One region of the Rhizobium sp. 11_C7_N12_5 genome, then DNA from elsewhere that is predicted to be linked to it. Evidence: predicted binding sites of a transcription regulator. Region 1 holds the regulator's gene; the other holds the start of a gene.
What was found. Region 1 encodes PhoB, which activates phosphate uptake and scavenging genes when phosphate is short. Its sites were predicted from a motif close to TGTCATNNANCTGTCAT; they were not measured.

Region 2: a site for PhoB is predicted at 5,872-5,888, ahead of AB8B29_RS15255 (DUF2794 domain-containing protein). Genes of this name have one in related genera too.

What each region holds. Positions count from the first base shown of each region.
Region 1 covers NZ_JBPWPY010000001.1:125,517-133,582, reverse strand. The annotation lists gene AB8B29_RS00680 (DNA helicase) at 1-259, opposite strand, end outside; gene apaG (Co2+/Mg2+ efflux protein ApaG) at 870-1,262, shown strand; gene AB8B29_RS00670 (Hsp33 family molecular chaperone) at 1,269-2,258, opposite strand; gene argF (ornithine carbamoyltransferase) at 2,306-3,223, opposite strand; gene AB8B29_RS00660 (aspartate aminotransferase family protein) at 3,297-4,496, opposite strand; gene AB8B29_RS00655 (GcrA family cell cycle regulator) at 4,921-5,454, shown strand; gene phoB (phosphate regulon transcriptional regulator PhoB) at 5,647-6,330, opposite strand; gene phoU (phosphate signaling complex protein PhoU) at 6,363-7,076, opposite strand; gene pstB (phosphate ABC transporter ATP-binding protein PstB) at 7,128-7,943, opposite strand; gene pstA (phosphate ABC transporter permease PstA) at 7,958-8,066, opposite strand, start outside.
Region 2 covers NZ_JBPWPY010000001.1:3,090,149-3,098,214, forward strand. The annotation lists gene AB8B29_RS15230 (arylesterase) at 1-404, opposite strand, end outside; gene AB8B29_RS15235 (ABC transporter ATP-binding protein) at 487-1,197, shown strand; gene AB8B29_RS15240 (ABC transporter permease) at 1,194-3,740, shown strand; gene AB8B29_RS15245 (Bax inhibitor-1/YccA family protein) at 3,937-4,677, shown strand; gene AB8B29_RS15250 (GNAT family N-acetyltransferase) at 4,797-5,354, shown strand; gene AB8B29_RS15255 (DUF2794 domain-containing protein) at 5,449-5,850, opposite strand; gene AB8B29_RS15260 (DUF1223 domain-containing protein) at 6,183-6,926, opposite strand; gene acnA (aconitate hydratase AcnA) at 7,190-8,066, opposite strand, start outside.

The DNA of each region.
Region 1 (8,066 bases):
CGACGGCGAGCTTGAGGCTCATCAATGTCTTGCCCTGGCCGGGCCGCGCGCCGACCAGCACCAGATCGCCCGGACTCAAGAGCGAGAACAAATCGTCGGCGGGTACGGCCGCTTGCGTCTTGGCCGCAAGCAAGCTCCAGCCTTGAAATCCTTCGCGGGCCGCTACGCGATCCAGCGCGGCATGCAAAGGAATATTCTGTTGACGCGACAGCAGCCGCGCCTTGCGCTTCAAATGATAAACAGGGGCGGAAAGCCTCATTGTAAACCTCCTATTGCGAGCAATGACCGCAACCCCTCCTTATGCCCGGCGCTCAAACAGTCGGTTTGATGATCGACAGCCCCGCATGAAGTATACTTTCCCGGATGGAGGGGGGAGGCACGGGCCATGCCAGAATCAGATGATAGCCGAAATCCCCTCGCCGGGAAATCGCAGAGAAGCGCTTCTCGGGGAACACAAGACCGGTTTGGGAATTATATGATCTAGAGATTTGGATTGAGGCGTGGCGGACATGACAATCGAGTCTCAAGTCAACCTGCAATTTCCGTAAGCGTTTCCGCCCATGGAGGGTATTCGGGCAGCAGTATGCGGGATAACAGTGAAAGAGAAGCGGCCTGTGATACTTTTGGCTGCGGCCTATTAACCTTCGATATTAGCCGTAATAGCTAAAAACCGGGATGCTCCGGCCGATCACACGGGTTTTCACCGATCCGTTCCTTGACGGAATAGGTTGCTTGTAGGATACCGCTAGAGATCCTGCATTTTGCGGGACGGTGGAAAGCGGATAATATGCCGCAGACTTAAAGATACTGAGGCTTTTCCAGCGTTTGTCCGACGCTTGATGCTCCAGCGCAGTGGTAAGGTATCAGGCATGTATCGCGCCCTAACACGCGACATAGAAGTGGTCGTGGAGCCGTTTTATCTGGAGGAGCAATCCGATCCGGATGACGATCGCTATGTCTGGGGGTATCGCATCGTCATCTCCAACCACTCGAAAGTTTCCGTTCGGCTGGTGACGCGCTATTGGCATATCACCGACATGAACGGAATAGTCGACGAAGTGACCGGCCCCGGCGTCGTCGGCGAACAGCCGCATCTGCGGCCTGGCGACACCTATGAATATTCCTCAGGATGCCCGCTGGACACACCCTCGGGAATGATGTTCGGCCACTACCAGATGGAGACGGATGACGGGGAACTTTTCCATGTCAAGATCCCCGCCTTCTCCCTCGATACGCCCAACCTGATGCGCACGCTGAACTGAGCCCGATCAGGTCACATTTATCTCGGCTGCCTCGAAGCGGTACGTGGTCGAGCAGAATTCGCAGGTGACGGCGATTTCGCCGTTCTCCTGGCTGGCCTCGATCTCCTCGGCCGAGAACCCCTGCAACACGCCCTTCAGCTTGTCGCGCGAACAGGAACAGCGGTCGAAAACCGCCTTGGGTTCGTAGACGCGCACGCCGCGCTCATGAAAGAGGCGGAACAGCAGGCGCTCGGTGCCGACAAGCGGATCCGTCAATTCATCCGCATCGATGGTCTCCACCAGGCTGCGTGCTTCCGCCCAGGCATCGTCCTCGACATGATCACGCATGCCGCTATCGCCATCGCCGCCATGGAGATCCGGCTGGCGCATGCGCTCCGGCGCTTCCGGCAGGAACTGCGCGATCAGGCCGCCCGCCCGCCAGCGATGCCGCGGCTTGCCGTTCTCGTCACGATCGAAAAGTTCTGCGGCGCCCAGGCGAACCCGAGTCGGTATCTGCTCCGACTGGCGGAAATAAGTGCCGGCAATCTCCTCGAGCGAGGCGCCGTCGAGAGCGACGATGCCTTGATAGGGTTGGCTGTAGCGACCCTGATCGATAGTGAAGGCGAGCACGCCCTTGCCGAGCAGCTGTTCCGGCTCGGTTTCACCGGCGGCGATCGCCTTTGCCAGAGCCTCTTCATCGAAACGAGCGTAGGCGCGGACATTTTCCGGCGTCGAGAAATCGGCAACCAGGAGGTCGACGGGACCGTCGCTCTTGGTCTGCACGGTGAACTTGCCCTCGAACTTCAGCGAGGTTCCGAGCAGGACGGTCAGGACGATGGCCTCGGCCAAAAGCCGGGCGACCGGGGTCGGATAGTTGTGCCGGGCAAGAATTGCGTCCAGCAACGAACCAAGCTGCACGGCACGACCGCGCACATCGAGCCCTTCCACCTGGAAGGGAACCACGTGATCGTCACCGGCAAAATCAAACTGACCCAGCGAGGCTGCATTTTCGGCCATTGCTCTACTCCTACTGCGCCCGCGCCCTCAGACGCGGTTTCATATCCTCAGATTGCGCCCAGGCACCAAGCAAGAATCGACTTTTGCGCATGCAGGCGGTTTTCCGCCTCATCGAAAACAACGGATTGCGGACCATCGATCACTTCATCAGTCACTTCCTCCCCGCGATGGGCGGGCAGGCAATGCATGAACAACGCGTCCTTGCCGGCCTGTGCCATCAAAGCCGCGTTGACCTGATAGGGCTGGAAGACGTTGTGACCGCGGGCCCGGTGTTCCTGATTCATGGAAACCCAGGTATCGGTTACCACGCAATCGACACCGGCGACCGCACGGTCGGCATCATGCGAGAGCATGATTTCGGCGCCCTGGTTGCGGGCCCAGTTCAAATAGTGATCCTTGGGCTCGGAACCAAGAGGTACCGCCATGTTCATGCGATAGCCGAACCGCGCAGCGCCTTCGATCAACGAATGCAGCACGTTGTTGCCGTCGCCCGTCCAGGCAATAGTCTTGCCCTTGACCGGGCCGCGATGCTCCTCGAAGGTCATGATGTCGGCCATGATCTGGCAGGGATGCGTATCGTCGGTCAGCGCGTTGATGACCGGAACGGTCGCATGCTCCGCCAGTTCCAACAGGCGCGAATGATCGGTCGTGCGGATCATGATCGCATCGACATAGCGCGACAGCACCTTCGCCGTATCGCCGATCGTCTCGGCGCGGCCGAGCTGCATTTCGGTTCCGGACAGGAAAAGTGTCTCGCCACCGAGCTGGCGCATGCCGACGTCGAAGGAGACGCGGGTCCGGGTGGAAGGCTTCTCGAAGATCATCGCCAGCATCTTGCCGGCAAGCGGCTTATCGGCGGTACCCGCCTTCAACGCCCTTTTTCGCACGATCGCGTCATCGATGATGTGGCGCAGATCGGCGGCCGCTACAGCCGAGAGATCGAGAAAGTGTTTCGGAGAAGCCATGTCCTCACCTGTACTCCAGAAAAAACAATAACGCCCGCATAGGGCAAGAACGCCCCGACTGCGGGCGTCGAACTTAGGCCGATTTCTTGACGCGGGCGGCGCGTACACGCTCGGCCGCACGCTCGATGCGAGCAAGACCTTCGCGCGCTTCCTCGGCGGTCACGACCAGCGGCGGCAGCAGGCGAACGACATTGTTGCCGGCCGGAACACCCAGCAGATGCTCGGCGCGGATCGCCTGCAGCAGATCCGCTTGCGGGATGGCTGCCTTGATGCCGAGCATGAGACCTTCGCCGCGGATGTCCTCGATGATATCCGGGAAGCGATCCTTGAGCGAGGCAAGGCCCTGGCGGAAGACCAGCGCCATATCACGCACATGCTCCAGGAAGCCATCGGCCAGCACGATATCGAGCACCGCATTGCCGACCGCCATGGCAAGCGGATTGCCGCCATAGGTCGACCCGTGCGTGCCGGCCTTCATGCCGGAGGCTGCCTCTGCCGTTGCAAGGCATGCGCCGAGCGGGAAACCACCGCCGATACCCTTGGCCACCGCCATGATATCGGGCTTGATGCCGGCCCATTCATGGGCGAAAAGCTTGCCCGTGCGGCCGACGCCGCACTGTACTTCATCGAGCACCAGGAGCAGACCGTGCTCGTCGCAGATATCGCGGAGACCGCGCAGGAATTCGTTGGTCGCCGGGCGGATACCGCCCTCGCCCTGCACCGGCTCGATCAGGATCGCAGCCGTCGCATCAGTGATTGCGGCACGAACCGCATCAAGATCGCCGAAAGCCACCTGGTCGAAGCCGGGGGCCTTCGGGCCGAAGCCTTCGATATACTTTTCCTGGCCACCGGCAGCGATCGTCGCGATGGTACGACCGTGGAAGGCACCTTCGAAGGTGATGATATGGAACTTCTCGGGATGCCCGTTGGCAAACTGATAGCGCCGCGCCGTCTTGATGGCGCATTCCAGCGCTTCGGCGCCCGAATTGGTAAAGAACACCTTGTCAGCGAATGTGGCTTCCGTCAGCCGCTTCGACAGCTTCTCCTGACCGGGCACTTCGTAGAGGTTGGACAGGTGCCATACCTTGTCAGCCTGCGCCTTCAGCTCGGCCACGAGATGGGGATGCGCATGACCGAGCGAATTGACTGCCACACCGGCCGCGAAATCGAGGTAGCGTTCGCCATTTTCCGTGATCAACCAGACGCCCTCGCCTCGCTCGAACCGCAGCGGAGCGCGCATATAGGTGTCATAAAGCGCCGCTGTCTCGGCCATGGCGTATCTCCTCGATCACAACCCTAAGGACCAATCGCTTCCTTTCCATGAAACGGGTCCGAAAAAATTAAAAATGCCGCCTTGCGGCGGCGTGGGCACTATTGATGTTTTGCACCGCGATGTCAACAAAACTGGCGATTTAGCAGGTGCGAGAGAGCGGCCGAGGCCGAACGGGATGCGTTGGCCGGATCATATTGCATAAATGCCACGCCAGGACAGCAAGTTGGGGAAAACCTCGAAATCGATTCCTCAAGATTCCCGCGACTCTTGTCACGGAGTCAGCCTCACACTAGGTTAAAAACCAATTGCTAGACTGCATGCGGCGGAACTAGTCACCACAATTTTAGAGCGTTTCGCGCCTCGATCCTATGCGGGGCAATGGTGAAGGATTCTGCCATCGGAAACGCGACAGCGGAGACAGGGCATGAATTGGACAGACGAACGCGTCGAGAAGCTTAAAAAGCTATGGTCCGAAGGGTTGAGCGCCAGCCAGATCGCGGCGCAGCTGGGCGGTGTCAGCCGTAACGCCGTCATCGGCAAGGTGCACCGCTTGAGCCTGCCGGGCCGAGCGAAGGCGGGCGGCACGGCGACCGCTGCCCGAACGCCGAAGCGCGGCGCCTCGGCGCCCCGCGCATCGAATTATACATCGCGCGTCGCAACCCGCACGGTTACCCGCCAGCAGGGCGCGACCATGCTCAAGGAAGAGATTGAGGTCGATGCGGTCAACGAGATCCAATATCGTCCGGCTGCCAACGTCGTCGTTCCGATCTCTCGGCGCCTCGTCCTGACCGAGCTGACGGAACGCACCTGCAAATGGCCAGTCGGCGACCCGCTGAAGGACGATTTCCACTTCTGCGGCAACGAGAGCCCGGATGCATCGCCCTATTGCGGCTACCATCAGCGCCTGGCCTACCAGCCGGTGCATGAACGGCGTCGGCCAGCTCAACCGCGCGGCTGAGATGCCCCATAGAGCAATTCCAGGAAAAGTGCGTAGCGGTTTTCCGTCCGGAATTGCGTAAAAACAATAGTATAGAGCGGTCACGCGAGTCGGTGAAACGCGTAACCGCTCCAGAATAAGATAAACGAAACGGGCCGAAAGGCCCGTTTTCTGTTTCCGCCGCTATGTCGATGCCTGAACGGGCGTACCCGCTCAAGCTTCCATGGAGTAACCCGCACCGCGAACGGTGCGGATGACATCCTGCATATTGGAGAAATTGAGCGCCTTGCGCAGGCGGCCGACATGCACGTCGACGGTACGTTCGTCGACATAGATATCGTGTCCCCATACGCCGTCGAGCAGCTGCGAACGCGAGAAGACCCGGCCCGGCGAGGACATCAGGAACTCCAGCAGGCGGAATTCCGTCGGTCCCAGCCGCACTTCGCGGCTCTTGCGGTGAACGCGATGGGTCTCGCGATCCAGCTCGATATCGCCGCAACGCAGTACCGTGGAGAGAACCTCCGGGCGGGCGCGCCGCAGCATCGCCTTGACGCGGGCCATCAGCTCCGGCGTCGAGAACGGCTTGACGACGTAATCGTCCGCGCCGGTGGAAAGACCGCGCACGCGCTCGCTTTCCTCGCCGCGGGCCGTCAGCATGATGATCGGCAGGCGCTCCGTCTCCGGCCGCATACGCAGCCGGCGGCAGAGCTCGATGCCGGATACACCGGGGAGCATCCAGTCAAGGATCAGAAGATCGGGGATGCGCTCCTGGAGACGCAATTCGGCTTCATCGCCTCTGAGGATCGTATCGACCTCGAAGCCCTCAGCCTCGAGATTGTAGCGCAGCAGAACGCTGAGCGCTTCCTCGTCTTCTACAACAGCAACTCTCGGAACCATGCGCCTCTGGTCTCCTTTTCTTCGCTTCCAGATTATTCCGTCACCGCGCCAACGGTGTTGGCGGTATCATCCTTCGGGCGCTCGCCTTCTGGCTGGGCGCCGGTCGCCATGTAATAGATCGTCTCGGCGATGTTGGTGGCATGGTCGCCGATGCGCTCGATGTTCTTGGCGCAGAAGAGAAGATGCGTGCAGGTGGTGATATTGCGCGGATCTTCCATCATGTAGGTCAGCATCTCGCGGAAGAGCGAGGTGTACATCGCGTCGATTTCCTCGTCGCGCTCTCGGATCGACACAGCCTTGTCCGGCGAACGGGTGGCATAGACGTCAAGCACTTCCTTGAGCTGGCTGAGCGCCAGTTCGGAGAGATGCTCGATGCCGCGGGCAAGCCGCCGCGGAACGCCTGTGCCCTGCACGGCGATGACGCGCTTGGCGGTGTTCTTGCCGAGGTCGCCGACACGCTCCAGATCGGAAGCGATGCGGATCGAGCCCATGATCTCGCGCAGGTCGGCGGCCATCGGCTGCCGGCGGGCGATGGTGACGATCGCCTTGTCGCCGACTTCCCGTTCCGCATGATCGAGAATGACGTCGTCGGAAATGACCTTCTGCGCAAGACTGGTATCGCTTTGGACCAGTGCGCGAACGCTGTCGCTGACCATTTGCTCGGCCAGACCGCCCATTTCCGCAATGCGGCGCGTCAGGAACTTCAGGTCTTCGTCATAGGCAGAGAGAATGTGAGTGGAGACCATTTTTCTATCCTCAAGGTGAACTGTGTGAAAGGAGCCGCGCGCACGGCATCATCAACCAAAACGGCCCATGATGTAATCCTGCGTGCGGAAATCGTCGGGATTGGTGAACATTTTATCGGTATCGTTCTCCTCAACCAGATGGCCGAGATGAAACATTGCGGTGCGTTGCGAAACGCGGGCTGCCTGCTGCATGGAATGCGTCACGATGACGATGGTGAAGTTTTCCCGCAGCTCATGGATCAGATCCTCGACCTTTGCGGTTGCGATGGGGTCGAGCGCCGAACATGGCTCGTCCATCAGGATGACCTCTGGACTGACTGCGACCGCGCGAGCGATGCACAGACGCTGCTGTTGGCCGCCGGACAGGCTCGTGCCGGCATCATAGAGCCGATCCTTGACCTCGCCCCAGAGACCGGCTTTCTGCAGGCTGGTCTCGACGATATGCTCGAGATCGGCTTTCGAGCTGTGCAGGCCATGGATGCGTGGTCCGTAGGCGACGTTCTCGTAGATCGACTTCGGAAACGGGTTGGGCTTCTGGAAGACCATGCCGACACGCGCGCGCAGCTCCACGACATCGATGCTGTTGTCATAAACATCCTGATCGTCGAGCGTGATCTTGCCGGTGATGCGGCAGGTCTCGATCGTGTCGTTCATTCGGTTGAGGCAACGCAGGAAAGTGGACTTGCCGCAGCCGGAAGGACCGATCAGTGCCGTGACCGTATTGGCGCGAATGTTCAGGTTGACATCGAAGAGCGCGCGCTTGTCGCCGTAAAAGACCGAGACGTCCTGGCCGATCATCTTGTAGGGGATCGTCATCATCTTCTTGGCTAATGCTCTTTCGCCCGCGGCTTCCGTCATCATGTTCATTTGGTCGCCCTCCCCTACCAGCGCCGTTCGAAGCGGCGCCGCAGCAGGATCGCGCCGATATTCATCGCAACGAGGAAGAAGAGCAGCACGATAATCGCTCCGGAGGTCCTCTCGACGAAGGCC
Region 2 (8,066 bases), 3.0 Mb from region 1:
ACGAGGAGAACCGGGATCTTTCGCTGCTTGAGCTGGCCGATCATCGTTTCGAGATTCTTTTCCGTCTGTTCCGGCGGAATGCCGCGCAGGGCGTCATTGGCGCCGAGCTCGAGAATCACCCCGTCCGTGCCATCGGGCACGGACCAGTCCACGCGGGAAAGCCCGCCGGATGTCGTGTCGCCCGATACGCCGGCATCGGCGACGGCCACATCAAGCCCCTTGGCCTTCAGCGCCGCCTCCAGTTTGGCGGGAAAGCCGTCGCCCGGCGGCAGTTGATAACCGGCCATCAGGCTGTCGCCCAATCCGACGAGCTGGATGGTCCGCGCCTCGACGGCATCCACAGCGCCAAACAAAAGACCGAAAGTGATGACAGCGAAGTGAAACGCAGCAACTTTAAAACTCATGATCAATTTCCTAAATTCGCTGTCCGGGCCAATTTGCGCCCGCCACTATCTCTGATGTTCTCTGATATATAGGGCGTTCGCATTGGCAAAAACCATCATCGAGCTGAAGAAGGCGGATTTAACGCTCGGCAGTGCCGCCGCCTCCGTCCATGTGCTGAAGGGCATCGACCTCACCGTCATGGAGGGCGAGGCCGTGGGTATCGTCGGCCCTTCCGGTTCCGGCAAGTCGACGCTGCTGATGGTGCTGGCCGGCCTCGAGAAGCTCGACAGCGGCGAATTGCTGATCCGCGACACGCCTCTGCATAGCCTGAGCGAAGACCGCATCGCCGATTTCCGCGGCCGCAATATCGGCATCGTCTTCCAATCCTTCCATCTCATCGCCAATATGACGGCGCTGGAAAACGTTGCCGTGCCTCTGGAACTCGCCAACAACAGAGACGCCTTCGACATCGCCCGGCGGGAGCTGCAGGCGGTCGGTTTGGGAGAGCGGCTCAATCACTATCCCGGCCAGCTTTCCGGCGGCGAGCAGCAGCGCGTGGCGATTGCCCGCGCACTTGCGCCCTCGCCTGCTGTCCTCATCGCCGACGAACCGACGGGCAATCTCGACACGGATACCGGCCGGCAGATTGCCGACCTGCTCTTTGCCCAGCAGGCCGAGCGCGGCACCACCATGCTGCTCGTCACCCACGACCCGGCGCTTGCCGCCCGCTGCTCGCGCCAGATCCGCGTACGATCAGGCGAAATCGAGAAGGATAGCGCTCCGTCGCGCGTCAATCAGGCGGCCATCGCATGAACATGGCGGGGATGCGCCTGACGCTCGCCTTCCGCCTTGCCTTGCGCGAACTGCGCGGCGGTCTTGGCGGCTTCTATATCTTCCTCGCCTGCATCGCGCTCGGCACCGGCGCCATCGCCGCCGTCAACTCCGTATCCCGCTCGATCACCGATGCCATCTCGACGCGGGGCCAGTCGCTTCTGGCTGGCGACGCCCGCTTCGAGCTGCGCAATCGCGAGGCAAGCCCTGAGGAACTGGCCTATCTCCAAGGCCTCGGCAAGCTCTCCCGCTCCACCAGCTTGCGTTCCATGTCCCGCCTGCCCGACGGCTCCGACCAGGCGCTGGTCGAGGTCAAGGCGGTCGATGACGCCTATCCGCTCTATGGCACCTTTCAGGCCGATCCCGACCAGCCGCTATCGACCCTGCTTGCCGCCAAGGATGGCGCCTTTGGCGCCGTCGTCGCTCCCCTCCTGCTCGAGCGTTTGAACCTCAAGGTTGGCAGCGATCTGCTGCTGGGCAATACAAAGCTCCACATCACCGGCACCATCACGAATGAGCCGGATGCCGTCTCCGAAGGCTTCGGCTTCGCCCCCCGTCTGCTCACCAGCCGCGATGCCTTGGCCGCCTCCGGCCTGATCACCACTGGCAGCCTCGTCGAGCAGGCCTACAGGATCCGCATGGACGATCCCGCGACCGGGCTGCGCAACCTCGGCGATCGCGCCAATGCCGCCTTCCCGCAGGCCGGCTGGTCGATCCGCACCAGCAGCCGCGCCGCACCCGAGCTTGCCGACAACATCACCCGCTTCTCGCAGTTTCTAACATTGGTGGGACTGGCGGCTCTCATCGTCGGCGGCGTCGGCGTCGCCAATGCCGTGCGCGCCTTCCTCGATTCGAAGCGCACCACCATCGCCACCTTCAAATGCCTGGGCGCCCCGGCCTTCGTCGTGGTGCTGATCTATCTCATCCAAATTGCCGTCATTGCGCTCGCCGGTGTTGCCGTCGGCCTGGTCCTCGGCGCCATCGCGCCGCTGGTCGCCTCGCAATTCATGGCGGAATTCCTACCCATATCGACTGCACCGCGGCTCTATCCCGGCCCCTTGATGCTGGCGGCCCTCTTCGGTCTGCTGACGACGCTTGCCTTTGCCATCCCGCCGCTCGGCCACGCCCGCGAGGTGCCGGCGACGGCACTTTTCCGCGAACAGGGCTTTGAAGCGCGCCGCCTGCCCGGCTGGCCCTATCTGCTCGCCGCCGGCGTGCTGATGGCGGCTCTTGCGGCTCTCGCGATCGTCACCGCCTATGATCGCTTCATCGCCATCGTCTTCGTCGTCTCCATCGCCGCCGCCTTCGTCGTGCTGCGCGTGGTCGCCGCACTCCTCTCCCGGCTCGCCCGCCGCAGCCCGCGTGTGCGCTCGCCGGCCCTGCGGCTTGCGATCGGCAATATCCACCGGCCCGGCGCGCTCACGGGTTCCGTCGTGCTGTCGCTCGGCCTCGGCCTGGCGCTTCTGGTGACCCTGACGCTGATCGACGGCAACATGCGCCACGAGCTGACCGGACGCATGAGCGAAAAGGCGCCGAATTTCTTCTTTGTCGACATACAGGGACCGGAACTTGAGGGCTTCCGCAAGATCGTCCTCAACGAGGACCCCAAGGGCAAGCTCGTCGAGGCGCCGATGCTGCGCGGCCGGATCGTCGCCTTCAACGGCGAGGATGTCACGAAAATGAAGGTGCCGGCGGCCGGACAATGGGTGTTGCGCGGCGACCGCGGCATCACTTATGCCGAGACCTTGCCCGAAAACGCCGCCCTTACCGAAGGGCAGTGGTGGGACAAGGATTATAGCGGCGAGCCGCTGGTCTCCTTTTCCAACGATGAAGGCAAGGCGCTCGGCTTGAAGATCGGCGACAAGGTGACCGTCAATGTCCTCGGCCGCAACGTGACGGCAAAGATCGCCAGCTTCCGCAAGGTGCAATGGCAGTCGCTGTCGATCAACTTCGTGATGATCTTCTCGCCCAACACCTTCAAGGGAGCCCCGCATGCGTGGCTGGCAACCCTGACCGATGCCTCCGCCACCTCGGCGCAGGAGGCGGCGATCCTGAGGAAAGTCACCAACGCCTATCCGACCATCACCAGCGTCCGCGTCAAGGATGCCCTCGATGTCGTCAATACGCTTGTGGGACAGCTCGCCACCGCCATCCGCGCCGCCGCCTCGGTCGCGCTTATCGCGTCAGTGCTGGTGCTCGCCGGCGCGCTTGCCGCCGGCAATCGCGCCCGCACCCATGATGCGGTCATCCTCAAGACGCTCGGCGCGACGCGGGCAATGTTGATCCGTGCCTTCAGCTACGAATATCTGATCCTCGGTTCGGCAACCGCCGTCTTCGCGCTGATCGCCGGCTCCGTCTCCGCCTGGTACATCGTCAGCCGCATCATGCACCTGCCCTCGACCTTCATGCCCGATGTCGCTTTCTCCACGCTCATCATCGCCCTGGTGCTGACGGTCGGCATCGGTCTGATCGGCACCTGGCGCATCCTCGGCCAGAAGGCGGCGCCCGTTCTGCGCGAACTGTGAATCGTCTTCGCGGATTAACCGAACGCCGCGAAAGCCGCCCGATATTACGCCGATTTAACACGGCGCCGACAGCTAGACCCTTGTGTATAAGGCATGAAAGCCTCATATTCTGTGGAGGCATGCTGGAGCTCCGCAGCGGCGCCTGGGCCTGGAAGGCCCGACACCGTACTCACATCGGAGCTTAAAAGAGGAAAACATGGCTGACTTTCGCAACTACCAAAACCGGGCGCAGAGCGGTGCGCAATCCGGTGCGATGATAGACGAAGGCCTTCGAGCTTACATGCTCAAGGTCTATAACCTGATGGCGCTGGGTCTGGCGATCACGGGTGTTGCCGCCTATCTCTCCTTCACCCTCGCTTTCGCCAATGGACAGATCACGACCTTCGGTCAGGCGATCTATCTGAGCCCGCTGAAGTGGGTGGTGATCTTCGCTCCGCTGGCAATGGTCTTCTTCCTGAGCTTCAGGATCAACCGCATGAGCGTAGCCGCCGCGACGACGACCTTCTGGGTCTATGCCGCGCTGGTGGGCCTGTCGCTGTCGTCGATCTTCATTATCTACACCGGCCAGAGCGTGGTGCAGACCTTCTTCGTGACCGCCGCCTCCTTCGGCGCGCTGTCGCTCTTCGGCTACACGACGAAGCGTGATCTCTCTGCGATGGGCTCGTTCATGATGATGGGTCTCTTCGGCCTGATCATCGCCTCGCTCGTCAACATCTTCCTGGCTTCGTCCGCCTTGCAGTTCGCGATCTCCGTGATCGGCGTGCTGATCTTCGCAGGCCTCACCGCCTACGATACGCAGCGGATCAAGGAAATGTACTACACCGCCGACGATGCGACCGTGGCCGGCCGCAAGGCCATCATGGGCGCCCTGTCGCTCTACCTGGACTTCATCAACCTGTTCATGTTCCTGCTGCAGTTCATGGGCAACCGCCGCTAATTGCACGGTTTGAACAACTCATCGGAAAGGCGGCTTCGGCCGCCTTTTTTATTTGCCTGGCTGCCGGCTCTGCGATTTGATATCGACGTTCAAAATCCCAGATCAGGCAATAGAAGCACATGTCCGTCAGCCTTCGCAGCGCAACTCCAGACGACCTCCCGCAAATCACCGCCATCTACCGCGATTCCGTCCTGAACGGCACGGCGAGCTACGAGATCACGCCGCCGAGCGATGAGGAGATGGCAGACCGCTTTCAGGCAATCCGGGAGAAGGGCTATCCCTACATCGTCGCCGAAGACGAGGGCGGCGCATTCCTCGGCTATGCCTATGCCTCGGCGTTCCGCACGCGGCCGGCCTATCGCTGGATGGTGGAGGATTCGATCTATCTTGCCCCGGAAGCCCGCGGGCGGGGCGTCGGGAGGCTGCTGCTGGACGCCTTGGTGGAGAGCTGCCAGACGCTCGGCTTCCGCCAGATGATCGCCGTCATCGGCGGAGCACATCCGGCCTCCGTCGCCGTGCATCGCGCCGCAGGCTTCACCGAGGTAGGGTTGCTGAAAGGCACCGGCTACAAGCACGGCCGATGGCTGGATACCATGCTGATGCAAAAGGCGTTGGGCGATGGTGCGGATACCGATCCGGATCCGTCGGTTTATCCTGGGACGTTGTTCGGCGGGTAGCATTACCCGTATGCCGAGCCTCTGATACCCCCTCGGTCACTTCGGGACAGAGGGGGGCCGCACTATCCTCATACCCACCGTCAATTCAGGGAAACTACTTCTCCACCAGCTTCAGCTGCTTGTCGAAAACCTTCAGCACCTGGCTCAGGTCATGCCCGCGTTTCAGGATCATGCCGCTGGTGCTGACCACCGAGAAGGCGCCCTGCTTGGCGGCCAGCTTCGGGTTCTTTTCGATACGGAAGAGCGGCATCTCGCCGGAGCGTTTGAAGACGGAGAAAACCGCCTTGTCCTTGAGATGATCGATTGCGTAGTCCCGCCACTCGCCTTCGCCGACCATGCGGCCGTAGATCCACAAAATGGCGTCGAGCTCCCGGCGATGAAAGGTCACCGGTATCGGATCCCTGCTCTGTTTGTATTCCCTGAGATCAACAACGACGGAGGTGGTGGTATCGACGGAGCGGCTTTCGCTATGTCGCAAATCCGGCTGATCAGTCATCAATCCCCCAAGGGCTATCTCATGACAGGAGAATGACAGTTTGCCTCAGCCGCTTCAAATTGCAAGACACCTGGCCGCTCACAATTTCTTTTCGGCGCGAGAAAGCATCTTGGCAGCGCCGCATTTCAGTCAAAACGACGCCCAATTTACAAGAATTATAGTCAGCCGTTTGGCGCCGCCGCGCCAAACGGCCCGGCCGGGGCGCATCGATTAAACCCCAGCCCCGAATGCGTCCTCGCCGGGCACCTCCCCTTTTTGGCGGCAGCCAAAATAGGGGCCTTTTCGGCGCTAGCCGAAACGGAGAGCTTTCAGGCTGATGTGGGAAAAGCCACTCAGCCGTCCGAGCCGATCGTCAAGACAGTTGCCCCGATGATGGCGGCCGGATCACCCGAAGGCGTCGAAGCCTGCAGGAGAACGGCAAGCCCTTTCCTACCGGCTTTATCAAGCACATTGGCGGGCAAGACGATGTTCATGGCCTTGCCATCCCACATGCCCACGGTTTCGACATCGGAGACCGCATGCATATAGGCAATCTGCTGGCCGTTGTTTTCGCCGCCCTTCGGAGCCACCATCTGTTCCTTGTCGAAATAGACGACGACCACATTGGCCTTGCCCTGGCCAGCACCGATCTTGATCTCGAGCTCGTCGCCCTTCATGGCGGCATTCACCGGCACGATCAGCCCTTCGCCTCCACGCTGGAAGTCATCAAGCTTGACATTGATTGCGCCGAGGTCGGCACCATTCATATGATCCCGGCCATTGACGACGGCCTGGGGGGTATAGACCCCGCTCCGGCCCAGCGCGCGGGCATAGGCATATTGGCGCGCCGTATTGTCCTTGGACGCCATGGTGTCGCTCCAGCCGAGATAGTTCCAGTAGTCGACATGATAGGCGAGCGCCACAACGTCGCCCTGGCGGATCAGCTTGCGGAACGCCGCATCGGCGGGCGGACAGGAGGCGCAGCCCTGCGCGGTGAAAAGCTCGACCACGCCCTTGATCTTCGCAGCCTCCTGCGCATGCAGCGAACTTGCCAGCGCGATGCCTGCCAGAAGTGGAACCGAAAATCGAAGGCGCATTCCCTTGTACCTCTTTCTCAAATTCGAGAGTGTCTGCCCGTGCAGACCTCGAAACCGCTCACGCTCCCTGGGGCAGCCAAGTCCGTATCAAGCCCGAAAAATCTGAAACAAGAGATAATAGTTTAGCGCGATGACGCAAAGTCACGATGGGGTGAGGCAAAGGCCCGACAACGCGCGTCTCGTACACATCAGCGTGAAAAAAGACGCCGCCGGGAAACTTCCCCGGCGGCATGCAATCATGGCTTCAAAGCCTATCAGGCCTATCAGGCAGCGAGATCGCGCAGAACGGTCTGCAAGATGCCGCCATTGTTGACGTAGATGATCTCATCCAGCGTATCGATACGGCAGATGATCGGGATATCGCGAACCGTGCCGTCGCCATAGGTGATCTTGGCGATCTTGCGCTCGCGCGGCTTGATATGTTCCAGGCCCTCGATCGAGACGATCTCGTCGCCCTTAAGGCCAAGGGTTGCCCAGGTGGTGCCTTCCTCGAAGACGAAGGGGATGACGCCCATGCCCACCAGGTTCGAGCGGTGGATGCGCTCGAAGGACTGGGCGATCACGGCGCGAACGCCGAGCAGGTTGGTGCCCTTGGCAGCCCAGTCGCGCGACGAGCCGTTGCCGTATTCGACGCCGGCGAAGATGACGAGCGGAACGCCCTCGGCCTTGTACTGCATGGCCGCATCGTAGATCGAGGTCTCTTCCTTGGACGGATAGTGGATGGTGTAGCCACCCTCCTTGCCGTTCGGGCCGAGCATGTGGTTGCGGATGCGGATATTGGCGAAGGTGCCGCGCATCATCACTTCATGATTGCCGCGGCGCGTGCCGTACTGGTTGAAGTCGGCAACGCCGACGCCATGGTCGATGAGATAGGAACCGGCCGGCGAGGCAGCCTTGATCGAACCGGCCGGGGAAATATGGTCGGTGGTGATCTTGTCGCCGAACAGGCCGAGAACGCGGGCGCCCTTGATGTCGGAAATGCCGGCGCCGGTCTTGCCCATGCCGACGAAGTAAGGCGGGTTCTGCACATAGGTCGAGTTGTCGTCCCAGGCATAGGTCTGGCCCGGAGGAACCTGCACGGCCTGCCAGTTGGCATCGCCCTTGAAGACGTCGGCGTACTTGGATTCATACAGTTCGCGG